Linked DNA regions of Myxococcus guangdongensis. The main gene of each other region encodes a partner of the protein of the gene in region 2 in a complex. Links are inferred from orthologs where the notes say so. Each region holds a gene or a part of one and is shown on either strand. Other genes may lie near its edges.

Region 1 (5,827 bases), on a different replicon or contig from region 2:
GGACCGCGCTCCCGCCATCACCGGCATCCGCCGCGTGTCCAAGCCGGGTCTGCGCCGCTACGTCGGCGTGAACGACATCCCGCAGGTGTTGGGAGGCATGGGTATCTCCATCCTCTCCACGTCGCGCGGCATCCTGGTGGACTCCGAGGCCCGCAAGCAGAAGGCGGGCGGCGAGCTGCTCTGCACCGTCTACTAGCCAGCGGCCTGGTGGCCGCGCCTCGCGAGAGTGCGCGCCCCGGGCATACAGGACCGAGGCAACCATGAGTCGGATTGGAAAACTGGCGATCAAGCTCGGCGACAAGACGAAGGCCGTCGTCGCCGGCCAGCAGGTGAATTTCGAGGGCCCCAAGGGCAAGCTGTCCGTGAAGCTGCCCGGCAAGGTCAAGGTGGAGATCAAGGACGGCCAGGTCAGCGTGCTGCGCGCGGATGACTCGCGCGAGGCGCGCAGCCTGCACGGCCTGACGCGCACCATCCTCGCGAACGCCGCGAAGGGCGTGTCCACGGGCTTCGAGAAGAAGCTGGACATCCGCGGCGTCGGTTTCCGCGCCGAGGTGAAGGGCAAGGCCATCCACTTCGCGCTGGGCTACTCCCACCCCGTCGTCTACGAGCTCCCCGAGGGCGTGACGGCGGAAGTGGACAAGACGGCCCGCACCGAGGACAGCCTCCCCACCGTGGGGCTGACGCTGCGTTCGGCGGACAAGGAAGTGCTCGGCGCGACGGCGGTGAACATCCGCTCGCTGCGCCCGCCCGAGCCGTACAAGGGCAAGGGCATCAAGTACTCCGAGGAGCGCATCCGCCGTAAGGAGGGCAAGACCGGAACGACGTAATCGTTCCGTCTGTCCTGAGTGTTCCCAATCCCGCCGGACCCTTGGGGTCTGGCGGCATCATCCGGCGGCGGAAGACCGCATCGCCGCCGGAAGGACAAGGAAGCAGCCATGCCGACGAAGATCGACTCCCGTATCAAGAGGAAGAACCGCATCCGCAAGAAGCTCTCGGGTACCACCGAGCGGCCGCGGCTTACCGTCTACAAGAGCCTCAAGCACATCTACGCGCAGGTGGTGGACGACACCACGGGCAAGACCCTCGCGTACGCCTCGTCGCTGTCCAAGGAGCTGAAGGGCCAGGACGAAGGCGACAAGAAGGCGGACGCGAAGCGGGTGGGTGCCCTCATCGCGCAGCGGTGCAAGGCTGCCAACGTCGAGGCGGTGGTGTTCGACCGCAACGGCTTCCCTTATCACGGGCGTATCGCCGCCGTGGCTGACGCCGCGCGCGAGGCCGGGCTGAAGTTCTAGCTTTCGAAAGGATTTCCAAGTGGCAACTCCGATCAATCCGAACGATCTGGACCTCACCGACCGCGTGGTGAACATCAACCGCGTCGCCAAGGTGGTGAAGGGTGGCCGGCGGTTCTCGTTCGCCGCCCTCGTGGTGGTGGGTGATGGCGCCGGGCACGTGGGCGTCGGCCTGGGCAAGGCCAACGAGGTCCCCGAGGCCATCCGCAAGGGTGGCGAGAACGCGAAGAAGAACCTGTTCCGCGTTCCGCTGATGGGTCACACGATTCCGCACGAGGTGCTCGGGCACTTCGGCGCCGGCTGGGTGCTGCTGAAGCCGGCCAGCGAAGGTACGGGCGTCATCGCGGGTGGCGCGGTGCGCGCGGTGCTGGAGGCGGCGGGCATCCGCAACATCCTGACGAAGAGCCAGGGTTCGCGGAATCCGCACAACGTGCTGAAGGCCACGGTCGCGGGCCTGAAGCTGCTGCGCAGCGCGGCGCAGGTGTCGCGCCTCCGTGGCAAGGACGTCGAGTCGGCGAAGCTCGCCGGGGAACAGAGGGGCTAGTCATGGCGCTCAAGGTGAAGCTGACGAAGAGCTACGCGGGCGCTTCCGAGGACATGCTGGCCACCATCCGTGGCCTGGGTCTGAAGAAGTTCGGTGATGAGCGCCTGCTGAAGGACACGCCCGCCATCCGCGGGATGGTGTTCAAGGTGAAGCACCTGGTCTCCTCGGAGACGGTGTCCGCCGAGGCGCCGGCGCCCAAGCGCCGCAAGCCGCGCAAGATCGCCCTGCGGGACCGCGCGCGCGCTTACCAGGCCAAGGCCTGAGCACGAGAGGACCTAAGACAATGAGCACTCTGCACGGTTTGAAGCGCCCCTCGCGCTCGTGGCACCGCAAGAAGCGCGTGGGCCGCGGTCAGGGTTCCGGCCTGGGCAAGACGGCCGGTCGCGGTGGTAAGGGCCAGAAGGCCCGCACCGGTAACATGCGGTTCGAAGGCTTCGAGGGTGGCCAGAGCCCCCTGCAGCGCCGCCTGCCGAAGTTCGGCTTCAACTCCCCCAATCGCACGGTGTACGCGGTGGTGAACCTGTCGGATGTGGACACCCACTTCGACGCGGGCGCCACGGTGGATGAGGCCTCGCTGAAGAAGGTGGGCCTGGTGAAGGGCCGCTACGACGGCGTGAAGCTGCTGGGTCGGGGCGCGCTGACGAAGAAGGTCACCATCCGGGTGCACAAGGCCTCCGAGACCGCCAAGTCGGCGGTGGAGAAGGCTGGTGGCGCGGTGGACGTCCTTCCGCTGATGGCCCACAAGCCCGAGGCGGCCGCCAAGGCCCACGCTGGCAAGGGCGTCAAGGCCCCTCGGCAGCCGAAGGCCTGAGCATGTCCGACGCGCATCACTTGTCGGTGGTGCGCGTCATTTCGCTTGTGTAGGCTTCTGCGCCCCTTTCCCATCCGTGGAACAGGGGCGTTTTGTCGTCCTGGCAGAACCCTCACGAAGAGGATGGCTACCCCGTGGCTCTCAATGCCTTCGCCAACGTCTTCCGCATCGCGGAGCTGCGCAGCCGGCTCGCGTACACGCTAGCCCTGCTGGCCGTCTACCGCATCGGCATCTTCATCAACACACCCGGCGTGGACCGGGCCGCGATGAACGCCTTCATGGACGCCCAGAAGCAATCGGGCGGGCTGGTCTCGCTGTTCAACCTCTTCTCCGGCGGCGCGCTGGAGCAGATGTCCATCTTCGGATTGGGCATCATGCCCTACGTCAGCGCCTCCATCATCATGCAGCTCCTGGCGGTGGTCATCCCCAGCCTCGAGCGCCTGCAGAAGGAGGGGGCGGCGGGCCGGCAGAAGATCAACCAGTACACGCGCTACGGCACCATCGTCCTCTCCGTCATCCAGGGCATCGGTATCTCCCGCTGGCTGGCGTCCTTGGGGCGCTCGGACGCGGGGCAGAGCGGCTTCAACCAGGTGGTCGTGCCGGACGACAGCGTCTGGTTCACCTTCATGACGGTGGTCAGCCTGACGGCGGGCACGGCCTTCATCATGTGGCTGGGTGAGCGCATCACCGAGCGCGGCATCGGCAACGGCATCTCGCTCATCATCTTCGCGGGCATCGTGGCGGGTGTGCTCCCCGGCGCCAGCACGCTGCTGGACCTGACGCGGCAGGAGGTCATCGCGGTGGCCGAGGTCCTGGCGCTGCTGGTGTTCATGCTCCTCATCATCGCGGTGGTGGTCTACGTGGAGCGCGGCATGCGCCGCATCCCCATCCAGTACGCCAAGCGCATGGCGGGACGGCGGATGTTCGCGGGCCAGGCCACGTACTTCCCGATGAAGGTCAACACGGCCGGCGTCATCCCGCCCATCTTCGCGGGCGCGGTGCTGTCGTTTCCCGCGACGCTGGGCACGTGGTTCCCGTTCCTCCAGGATGTGCAGCGCGCCATCGAAGGCAACCTGTGGATCTACAACGGGCTCTTCGTGCTGATGGTCATCTTCTTCGCCTACTTCTACACGGCGTTGACCTTCCGTCCGGATGACGTGGCGGACAACATCAAGAAGCAGGGCGGCTACATCCCGGGCATCCGCCCGGGCCGGCAGACGGCGGAGTTCATCGAGCGGGTGCTGAACCGGCTCACGTTCGGCGGCGCCATCTACCTGGCGGTCATCTGCGTGATTCCGTCGGTCATCAGCGGTCTGCTCAACGTGCGCTTCACGTTCGGCGGCACGGCGCTGCTGATCGTCGTGGGCGTGGCCCTGGACACGGTGCAGCAGATCGAGGGTCACCTCATCAGCCGCAACTACGAGGGCTTCGCGGGTCCGCGCGGTCCCCGCATCCGCGGCCGGGTGCGCGTGGCGGCCTGAGTCACGGCGACAACGTCACGGGCGCCTCTCCTCGTCGTGGGGAGGGGCGCCTCGTCGTTCCGGGGCGCAGTCATTTTCGAGGTATTCGGTGGTGCACATGGGGGGCGCGTGAAAGTTTCGTGGCCGACGACTTCCGTGCCTTCCTTGGGAGCTGAGAGGAGCACATGAACCTGATCCTGTTGGGACCGCCGAACGCGGGGAAGGGTACGCAGGCGAAGAAGCTCTTCGCCGACTTCCACATCCCGCAGATCTCCACCGGTGACATCCTCCGCAAGGCTGTGGCGGAGGGGACGGAGCTGGGGAAGGTCGCGGGGCCGCTGATGGCGGCGGGCCAGTACGTGCCGGACGAGGTCGTGATTGGAATCGTCGAGGAGCGCCTGAAGGAGGCGGATGTCGCTCAGGGCTTTGTCCTGGACGGCTTCCCTCGCACGCCAGGCCAGGCGGACGCGCTAGACAGGATGCTGGAGCGGCTGGGCAGGAAGCTCGACGCGGTGGTCTCGCTCGAGGTTCCGCACGAGACGCTGGTGAAGCGCGGCTCGGGCCGGCGCGTGTGTCCGAAGGACGGCAGCGTCTACCACGTGGAGACGAGCCCCTCGAAGCGCACGGGCTTCTGCGACAAGTGCGGCGAGGGCCTGGTGCAGCGGCCGGACGATATGCCGGAGGTCATCGAGAAGCGCCTGCAGAAGTACGACGCGGAGACGCGTCCCCTGAAGGCCTTCTACGAGAAGAAGGGCGTGCTCAAGAGCGTGGACGGCGTGGGCTCCCCGGAGGGCATCTACGAGGAGATCAAGGCCGCCGCGGGTCGGAACAAGGCTTGAGGGCCGGACGGGCTGGCGAGCGGAGCTCGAGGGCTTGCGGTGCCTCGAGTCGCTGGCCACCCGTGTCCCGTGCAGGTGAGGACGGCGCGGGAATCCGATGAGCCAGGTGGAGATCAAATCCCGGGAGGAGATCGCGCTCATGCGCGAGGCCGGCCGCATCGTGGCCGACATCCTGGACGCGCTCGAGCAGGCCGTGGCGCCGGGCATCACCACCTGGGAGCTGGATGCGCTCGCGGAGAAGATGACCGCGGAGCGGGGCGCCAGGCCAGCCTTCAAGGGCTACCTCGGCTTCCCGTGTGTGCTCTGCGCCTCCATCAATGACGAGGTGGTACACGGCATCCCCAGCCGGAAGCGGAAGCTGGTCGAAGGCGACCTGATGAAGCTCGACTTCGGGGTGTCGTACCGAGGGTGGTTCGGGGACTCGGCGCGGACGGTGCCGGTGGGGAAGGTGACCGCGCAGGCGCAGTCTCTGGTGGACACCACCCGGGAATCGCTCCAGAAGGCCATCCAGGCGATGAAGCCGGGTAACAGGCTGGGGGACATCGGCCATGCGGTCCAGCGGCACGTGGAGGGGCGGGGGTTCTCCGTGGTCCGGGATTTCACGGGGCATGGGATCGGCCGCAAGCTCCACGAGCACCCACACGTGCCCAATTACGGGCAGGCGGGGGCGGGGATGAAGCTGCGGGCGGGCATGGTGCTCGCGGTGGAGCCGATGGTGAACGAGGGGACCTCGGACATCGAGATCCTGGACGACGACTGGACGGCGGTGACGGCGGACCGGAAGTTGTCCGCCCATTTCGAGCACACCATCCTCATCACGGATGGGGGGCCCGAGGTGCTCACCCGAGGGCGGTGATGCGGCCGGGACTGCGGGTGAAATAGGT
Region 2 (7,746 bases):
GAGGGAATCCGCGCCCTCGGTGGGGCAGGGGGCGGCGTGGGGCGCGCGGGGGCGGCCTGGGCCTTCTGGGGGGAGGGCTTCCTGGAGGGCGGAGGGCCGGGGCGGCGCGCGGGGGGCTTGGCGGAAGCGCCCCGGACAGGCCGGCGGCGGGGATTTCGTGAAGGGGACATTGCGTGGGCTCGGTTCCGCTTTACTCTGAACCGATGCGCGCTGGGCAACCGGCCGAGAGGAAGTTTACGGAGGCGCGCGTGGTTTCCCACCAGCCCTCCCTTACATCTCCAGGGATTTCCCTTCACTCGCCGCCGTCCTTCGAGGATTCTCCGGCCGCGAGAGAGTCAACGAATGATCGAATGGACGCTGAAGAAGCTCATCGGGACCAAGAATGAGCGTGAGCTCAAGAAGGCCCGCGAGAAGGTCATCCGCATCAACGAGCTGGAAAGCCGGATGCGGGCCCTCAAGGACGAGGACTTTCCTGCCGAGACGGCTCGGCTGAAGCAGGAGATCCAGAACGGACGGCCGCTCGACAGCATGCTGTTCGAAGCCTTCGCGCTCATCCGCGAGGGCTCGCGCCGGGTCATCGGCCAGCGCCACTACGACGTGCAGCTCATCGGCGGCATGTTCCTCCACGAGGGGTGCATCGCGGAGATGCGCACCGGTGAAGGCAAGACGCTGACGGCCACGCTGCCCAGCTACCTCAACGCCCTGTCCGGGCGCGGGGTGCACGTGGTGACCGTGAACGACTACCTCGCCCGCCGCGACGCGGAGTGGATGGGGCGGGTCTACAAGTTCATGGGCATGACGACCGGCTGCGTGCTCCACGAGCTGTCCGACAAGCAGCGCCAGGAGGCGTACCGCTCGGACATCACGTACGGGCAGAACAACGAGTTCGGCTTCGACTACCTGCGCGACAACATGAAGTTCCGCTTGCAGGACTACGTCCAGCGCGAGCTGAACTACGCCATCGTCGACGAGGTGGACTCCATCCTCATCGACGAGGCCCGCACGCCGCTCATCATCTCCGGTCCCACCGAGGACAGCACGGACAAGTACTACCGGGTGGACCAGGTCATCCCCGGCCTCGTCCCGGACCAGGACTTCACCCTGGATGAGAAGCACCGCTCCGTGTCGCTGACGGACGACGGCATCGACAAGCTCCAGAAGCGCCTCAACGTCTCCAACCTGTACGACCCGGGTGAGATCGAGACGCTCCACCACGTGGAGCAGGGCCTGCGCGCGCACACGCTCTACAAGCGCGACAAGGACTACGTGGTGAAGGACGGCGAGGTCGTCATCGTCGACGAGTTCACCGGCCGCCAGATGCCGGGCCGCCGCTGGTCCGACGGCCTCCACCAGGCGATTGAAGCCAAGGAGGGCGTGAAGATCGAGAACGAGAACCAGACGCTGGCGACCGTCTCGTTCCAGAACTACTTCCGCATGTACTCCAAGCTGTCCGGCATGACGGGCACCGCGGACACGGAGGCGGAGGAGTTCGCGAAGATCTACAGCCTGGACGTGCGCGTCATCCCCACCAACCGCGCCAACATCCGCAAGGACCAGCAGGACGTGGTCTACAAGACGGAGCGCGAGAAGTTCGAGGCGGTGGCCGCGCAGATCGAAGAGCTGCACAAGGTGGGGCAGCCGGTGCTCGTGGGCACGGTCTCCATCGCGAAGAGCGAGGTGGTGTCCAGCTTCCTGAAGAAGCGGGGCGTCCCCCACAACGTGCTCAACGCCAAGCAGCACCAGCGCGAGGCGGACATCGTCGCGCAGGCGGGCCGCAAGGGCGCCGTCACCATCTCCACCAACATGGCCGGCCGCGGCACGGACATCCTCCTGGGCGGCAACGCGGAGGTGCTGGCGAAGGCGGCCGTGGGCCCCGCGCCGGAGGCCCCTGCGCCCGTGGCCCCGCAGGCCCCCGTCGAGGGCGCCGCGCCCCAGCCGGACCCGCAGACCGCGTACCAGCAGGCCCTGGCCGAGTGGGAGCAGAAGCTCGCCGACACGCAGGTGAAGCTGGAGGCGGAGACCAAGAAGGAGCGCGAGGAGGTGATGGCGGCCGGCGGCCTGTTCATCATCGGCACCGAGCGCCACGAGTCGCGCCGCGTGGACAACCAGCTGCGTGGCCGCGCCGGTCGTCAGGGTGACCCGGGTGGCAGCCGGTTCTTCCTCTCCCTCGAGGATGACCTGATGCGCATCTTCGGCTCCGAGCGCATCCAGGGGCTGATGGAGCGGCTGGGCATGGAGGAGGGCGAGGTCATCGAGCACATCTGGCTCACCCGCGCCATCGAGGGGGCCCAGAAGCGCGTCGAGGGACACAACTTCGACATCCGCAAGAACCTGCTCGAGTACGACGACGTGATGAACCAGCAGCGGCGCACCATCTACAAGCTGCGTCGTCAGGTGCTGGCCGCGGGCGCGGGCCTCCCGCTCGTCGAGTACACCGAGGACCCGAAGACGCGGGTGAAGAGCCGCTCCGAGCGGATGGTGAGCTGGGCGGACTTCAAGGAGATGGTGCTGGATGCGGTGGAGGACGTCATCGTCTCCACGGTGGACACCTACGCGCCGACGAAGAGCTCGGAAGGCTGGGACCTGGACGCCCTCACCCGGACGGTGAAGGAGACGTTCGACCTGGAGATGAGCTTCGACAACGTGGGCAACCGCGACGAGCTCCAGGACCACATCTACCGGGCGGCGGAGAAGGTCTTCCGCACCCGCGACGAGGAGTTCGGCGAGAACTTCCTGCGCTTCCTCCAGTACAACTACCTGGCGACCATCGACCGGCTCTGGAAGGAGCACCTGCTGGGCATGGACCACCTGCGCCAGGGCATCGGCCTGCGTGGCTATGGCCAGAAGGACCCGAAGCAGGAGTACAAGCGCGAGGGCTACCAGGGCTTCATCCAGACCCTGTCGTCCATCAAGGCGCAGTTCGTCTCCCAGCTCATGCGCGTGCAGCCGCGCTCGGCCACCAGCGCCGAGGAAGAGGCCGTCCGCATCCAGCGGCAGCTGGCCCAGCAGCAGCGCAAGGCGGTGGAGGGTCGCGGCACGGCGGAGGGCAAGCTGGACGAGGCCTCCGTCGCCCAGGCGGCCCGTCCTCCGGCGGCCCAGCAGGGCCCCCGCGTGGGCCGCAATGATCCCTGCCCCTGCGGCAGCGGTCGCAAGTACAAGAAGTGCCATGGCGCGGCGGAGGCCAACGTCTAGGCGGTCCTGCCTCCCCAGGGATGTCCAGGCGCCGGCGCGGCGCCGCCCCGAGGTTCGGGCGGCGGACCGCGCCGGTGGTGTTTCCGGGGGCCACAGGACGCCTGGAGGGCGGGGGAGGGGGCTTTGCGCCTGCTTCCCGGCACGGGCGGTGAGGCGAAGCTTGCGCCGCCCGGAAGGGTTCTGTTAAGGACCCCCCGCCTCGTAGTCTGGGGTGGGGGTATCTACCCTCAGTCGTACCCACTTCACACACGCCCGTGCCGGTCGCCGGTGCACCCGTGGGTGAGGTCCCCTCCGCGAGGAGTGGCCCTGCCCCGGATGTCACGGCCGGAGCTTCGCTCGGGTGTGGCGGACGAACCGGAGAAACAACATGTCGATCGACACGCAGGAAACGCAGAACCAGCAGCAGGCCATGGCCGCCGCCGGCGGCATCACGATGCGGCAGCTCCTGGAGGCCGGTGTTCACTTCGGCCACCAGACCAAGCGCTGGAACCCGAAGATGAAGCCGTACATCTTCGGTGCCCGCAACGGCATCTACATCATCGACCTCCAGAAGACCGTGACGATGGCCCGCTCGGCCTTCCGCTTCGTGGCGGACATCACGGCCCGCGGCGGCTCGGTGCTCTTCGTCGGCACCAAGAAGCAGGCGCAGGACGTCATCCGCGAGGAGGCCGCGCGCGCCGGTCAGTTCTTCGTCACCAGCCGCTGGCTGGGTGGCACGCTGACCAACTTCAAGACCATCAAGCAGGGCATCGACCGGCTCAAGACGCTGGAGAAGATGGCCGAGGACGGCACCTTCGAGCGCCTGCCCAAGAAGGAAGTCGCCTCGCTGGAGCGCGAGCGCGAGAAGCTCGAGAAGAACCTTGGCGGCGTGAAGGAGATGTCCAAGCTGCCCCGCTGCGTCTTCATCATCGACCCGAAGAAGGAGCACATCGCCATCCACGAGGCGACCCGTCTGGGCATCCCCGTGATTGGCCTGGTCGACACGAACTGCGATCCGGACGGCATCGACTTCGTGATTCCCGGCAACGACGACGCCATCCGCTCCATCAAGCTCTTCACGTCGAAGATCGCCGAGGCCTGCATCGAGGGCGCGGCCCGTTACCGTGCCTCCGGCGCGGCGGACCGCGACGAGCAGGAGGAGCGCGAGGGCCGTGACGACCGCCGTGAGCGTGATGACCGCCGTGGCCCGCGCCGCAATGACCGCGGCGGCGACCGCCGTGGTGGCGACCGTGACCGTGGCGGCGAGCGCCGTGGCCCCCTCGTCGAGATGAAGGGCGCGCCGGCCGTCGCCGAGCAGCCCGCGGCCGAGGGCGGCGAGGCGCCCGCGGGCGAGACGGCGGCGGAGTAATCCCCCCGTTTCACTCCAGTGTCTTCGTGGCGGCCGGGTGGCGGAAGAGAACGCCTGTCACCCGGCCGTCCGTGTTTCCCGTCGTACTCCGTACCCCTTGAACATCAATGCTCCGCCCGGCGCATGGCGCCCACGTGGTGGCGGAGGCAGGAGAAGAACATGGCCGAAGTGACCGCCCAGATGGTGAAGGACCTCCGCGAGCGGACCGGCGCGGGCCTGATGGACTGCAAGAAGGCGCTGGCCGAGTCCGGCGGCGACTTCGCGAAGGCCGAGGAGTGGCTGCGCAAGAAGGGCATCTCCCGCGCCGCCGGCAAGGAAGGCCGCGTCGCCGCCGAAGGTCTGGTGGGCACCTACGTGCACGGCGGTCGCATCGGCGTGCTGGTGGAGGTCAACTGTGAGACCGACTTCGTCGCGCGCAACCCGGACTTCCAGGACCTGGTGAAGGAGGTGGCCATGCAGATCGCCGCCGCCGCCCCCAAGTTCGTCCGCCGCGAGGAAGTGCCCACCGAGAACCTTGAGAAGGAGCGCGAGATCGAGCGCGAGCTGCTCAAGCAGCAGGGCAAGCCCGAGGCGATGCTGGAGAAGATCCTCGTCGGGAAGATGGAGAAGTACTACACGCAGGTCTGCCTCGTGGACCAGCTGTGGGTGAAGGACGACAAGAAGAAGGTCGGCGACATGATCACCGAGCGCGCCGCGAAGATTGGCGAGAAGGTCTCCGTGCGCCGCTTCGTCCGCTTCGAGGTGGGTGAGGGCATCGAGAAGAAGAAGGACGACCTCGCCGCCGAAGTGGCCAAGACGCTGGGCCAGGGCTGAGCCCTCCGGGGACCTCCCTGAGAGGTCCTCCCGGTTGGCCCCGAGGGCCGCGACCCTTCCGACTCCCTCTTGGGGAGCGGGGGACGCGGCCCTTCTCTTTTGGGGCCCCTGGACGGCTCCCAGGGCCCTTCGGGGCGTTGGCCGTGGACGGTGTGGCCGCCTTGTCCGACTCGGGCGTTGATATGCCGCAATCCGGGGGATAGAAGCGGACGCGCATGTCCTCCGACACGACCCAACCGCTCCGATACAAGCGCATTCTCCTCAAGCTCTCGGGCGAGGCCCTGATGGGAGAGGGGAAGTACGGCATCCACCCACCCACCCTCAGCGCCATCGCTGACCAGGTCATCGAGCTGGCGCAAGCGGGCGTGGAGGTGGCCCTGGTGATTGGCGGAGGCAACATCTTCCGCGGCGTCGCCGGGGCGACGGAGGGCATGGACCGGGCCAGCGCGGACTACATGGGCATGCTGGCCACGTGCATCAACTCCATGGCCATGCAGGACGCGCTGGAGAAGAAGGGCCTACACACGCGCGTGCTGTCCGCCATCAAGATGGAGCAGATTGCGGAGCCCTACATCCGCCGGCGCGCGGTGCGCCACCTGGAGAAGGGCCGCGTGGTGATTTTCGCCGCGGGCACGGGCAACCCGTACTTCACGACGGACACGGCCGCGTCGCTGCGCGCCATGGAAATCAACGCCCAGGTCATCCTCAAGGCGACCAAGGTGGACGGCATCTACAACGCGGACCCGAAGAAGGACCCCACCGCGCGCCGCTACCGCTCGCTGACGTACATGGATGTGTTGAAGCAGAACCTCAATGTGATGGACTCCACGGCCATCTCGCTGTGCATGGACAACAAGCTGCCCATCATCGTCTTCGACCTCACCGTGCCGGGGAACATCGGCCGCGCGGTGCTGGGCGGCGGTGAGATTGGTACCGTCGTGGGCGGCAGTGAGACGGCCTGGGCCTGACCTCACGCACTCATCCCGATTCCGAGTTCAAGGAGAACACGCAAATGAGCGACGACCTCGTCAAAGAGCTGAAGGAGCGCATCACCAAGACGCTCGAGGACCTCAAGCGCGAGCTGACCAAGGTGCGCACCGGGCGCGCCAACACCGCCATCCTCGACAACGTCCGCGTGGACTACTACGGCACGCCCACGCCCCTGTCCGGCGTGGCCAGCGTCAGCGCCCCGGAGCCCCGGCTCATCATCATCAAGCCGTGGGAGAAGAGCGTCCTCAAGGACATCGAGAAGGCCCTGCGCGAGGCCAACCTCGGCATCAACCCCATGAATGACGGGGAGATGATTCGCCTGCCCTTCCCGCCGCTCACCGAGGAGCGCCGCAAGGAAATCGCCAAGCAGGTGAAGACCAAGGGTGAGGACCACAAGGTCGCCATCCGCAACATCCGCCGCGACACGAACGAAGTCCTCAAGACGCAGCTGAAGGACAAGAAGATCACCGAGGACGACCAGAAGCGCATCACCGAGAAGGTCCAGAAGGAGACCGACGACGGCGTCAAGCAGGTCGACTCCATCGTCCAGGCGAAGGAGAAAGAGGTCATGTCGGTCTGATGGCCTTCGTGCTCCTGGCCGAGCCCGCCGCCCCGGTGGCGGGTGTGTTGCGCCGGTACCTCGAGGGCGCCGGCCACGAGGTGGCGTGGGTGGCGAGCGTCGACGAGGCGCTGCGCGCCGCCCGGGAGCGTCCGCCCTCCGTGCTCCTCGCCTCTGGCATGGGCGCGCTGGATGGCGAGGCGCTGTGCCGGGGTGCGCGCGCCCAGGGCCTCACGGCGCCCGTGCTGCTCATGTACCCGCCGGATGAAGAACACGCCGACGAGCGCGCCCAGCAGTCGGGTGCGGATGGCTGCCTGGTGGGCCCGCTCAAGCGCGCCACCGTGCTGACGTGCGTGTCGCTGCTGCTGCAGCGCGAGGAGGCCCGGCGCGCGCCGCGGGCCGCTCCGATGCCCGTCACCCCCGTGCCGGTGGAGCCCCAGGCGCCGCGCGCGCCGCAGGCCCCCGTGGGGGCGACGTCCGCGGACTTCGAGTTCCTCAAGCGGCTGATGTTCATGGAGGTGAAGCGCAGCCGCCGCTACCGCTACCCCATCGCCCTGCTGATGGTGGAGTTGGACCGCTTCCAGGAGCGGGCCTCGTCCCTGGCGCCCGCCGCGCGCAAGGGCGCCCTGGCGGAGACGCTGGGCCTCCTGGTGGCGGGGGTGCGCGACATCGACGTGGCGGTGCCCTTCGCGGACAGCCGCTTCGTCGTCTTCCTGCCGCACACGCCCCGCTCGGGAGCCCGGGTGGTGGCCGAGCGCCTGCGCGAGAAGCTCAAGAGCGTCACCACGCTTCCCGCGGGCACGGCCTCGGTGGGGGTGTCCGTGTCGGAGCCTCCGGCGGGCAA

The links.
Region 1: the proteins of secA (region 2) and secY are in contact, whole or in part, in a crystal structure (PDB 3DIN), measured with the Thermotoga maritima proteins. The link is inferred for Myxococcus guangdongensis from one-to-one orthologs. Residues at the interface, in WP_004082002.1 of Thermotoga maritima: Glu261, Ala262, Arg263, Lys300, Ala301, Arg302, Thr303, Ile304, Ile305, Leu323, Tyr324, Asp325, Pro326, Val329, Ser330, Tyr333, Ile336, Lys340, Phe345, Val349, Glu363, Phe364, Tyr374, Ser375, Gly376, Gly377, Glu393, Ile395, Thr482, Ser483; in WP_004081795.1 of Thermotoga maritima: Glu108, Gly109, Glu110, Glu111, Ala236, Glu237, Arg238, Arg239, Ile240, Thr241, Ile242, Gln243, Tyr244, Ala245, Arg246, Arg247, Val248, Thr249, Gly250, Arg251, Arg252, Val253, Tyr254, Gly256, Ala257, Ser258, Thr259, Tyr260, Leu261, Pro262.

What each region holds. Positions count from the first base shown.
Region 1 is NZ_JAJVKW010000004.1:302,328-308,154, forward strand. Bases 2,060-4,951 are described here. They hold secY (preprotein translocase subunit SecY), read left to right. Parts: upstream 2,060-2,778; coding sequence 2,779-4,125; downstream 4,126-4,951. Other genes in these bases: rpmD (50S ribosomal protein L30), read left to right, coding at 2,060-2,096; rplO (50S ribosomal protein L15), read left to right, coding at 2,117-2,644; LXT21_RS14685 (adenylate kinase), read left to right, coding at 4,290-4,943. In the rest of the region: rpsH (30S ribosomal protein S8), read left to right, coding at 1-196; rplF (50S ribosomal protein L6), read left to right, coding at 261-827; rplR (50S ribosomal protein L18), read left to right, coding at 936-1,292; rpsE (30S ribosomal protein S5), read left to right, coding at 1,312-1,833; more of rpmD, read left to right, coding at 1,836-2,059; map (type I methionyl aminopeptidase), read left to right, coding at 5,041-5,799. UniProt on the Escherichia coli protein: The central subunit of the protein translocation channel SecYEG. Consists of two halves formed by TMs 1-5 and 6-10.
Region 2 is NZ_JAJVKW010000001.1:783,971-791,716, reverse strand. What follows is about bases 1-3,392. They hold secA (preprotein translocase subunit SecA), read left to right. Parts: upstream 1-342; coding sequence 343-3,192; downstream 3,193-3,392. Outside these bases: rpsB (30S ribosomal protein S2), read left to right, coding at 3,560-4,540; tsf (translation elongation factor Ts), read left to right, coding at 4,700-5,353; pyrH (UMP kinase), read left to right, coding at 5,569-6,321; frr (ribosome recycling factor), read left to right, coding at 6,366-6,923; LXT21_RS03195 (diguanylate cyclase), read left to right, coding at 6,923-7,746. UniProt on the Escherichia coli protein: Required for protein export, interacts with the SecYEG preprotein conducting channel.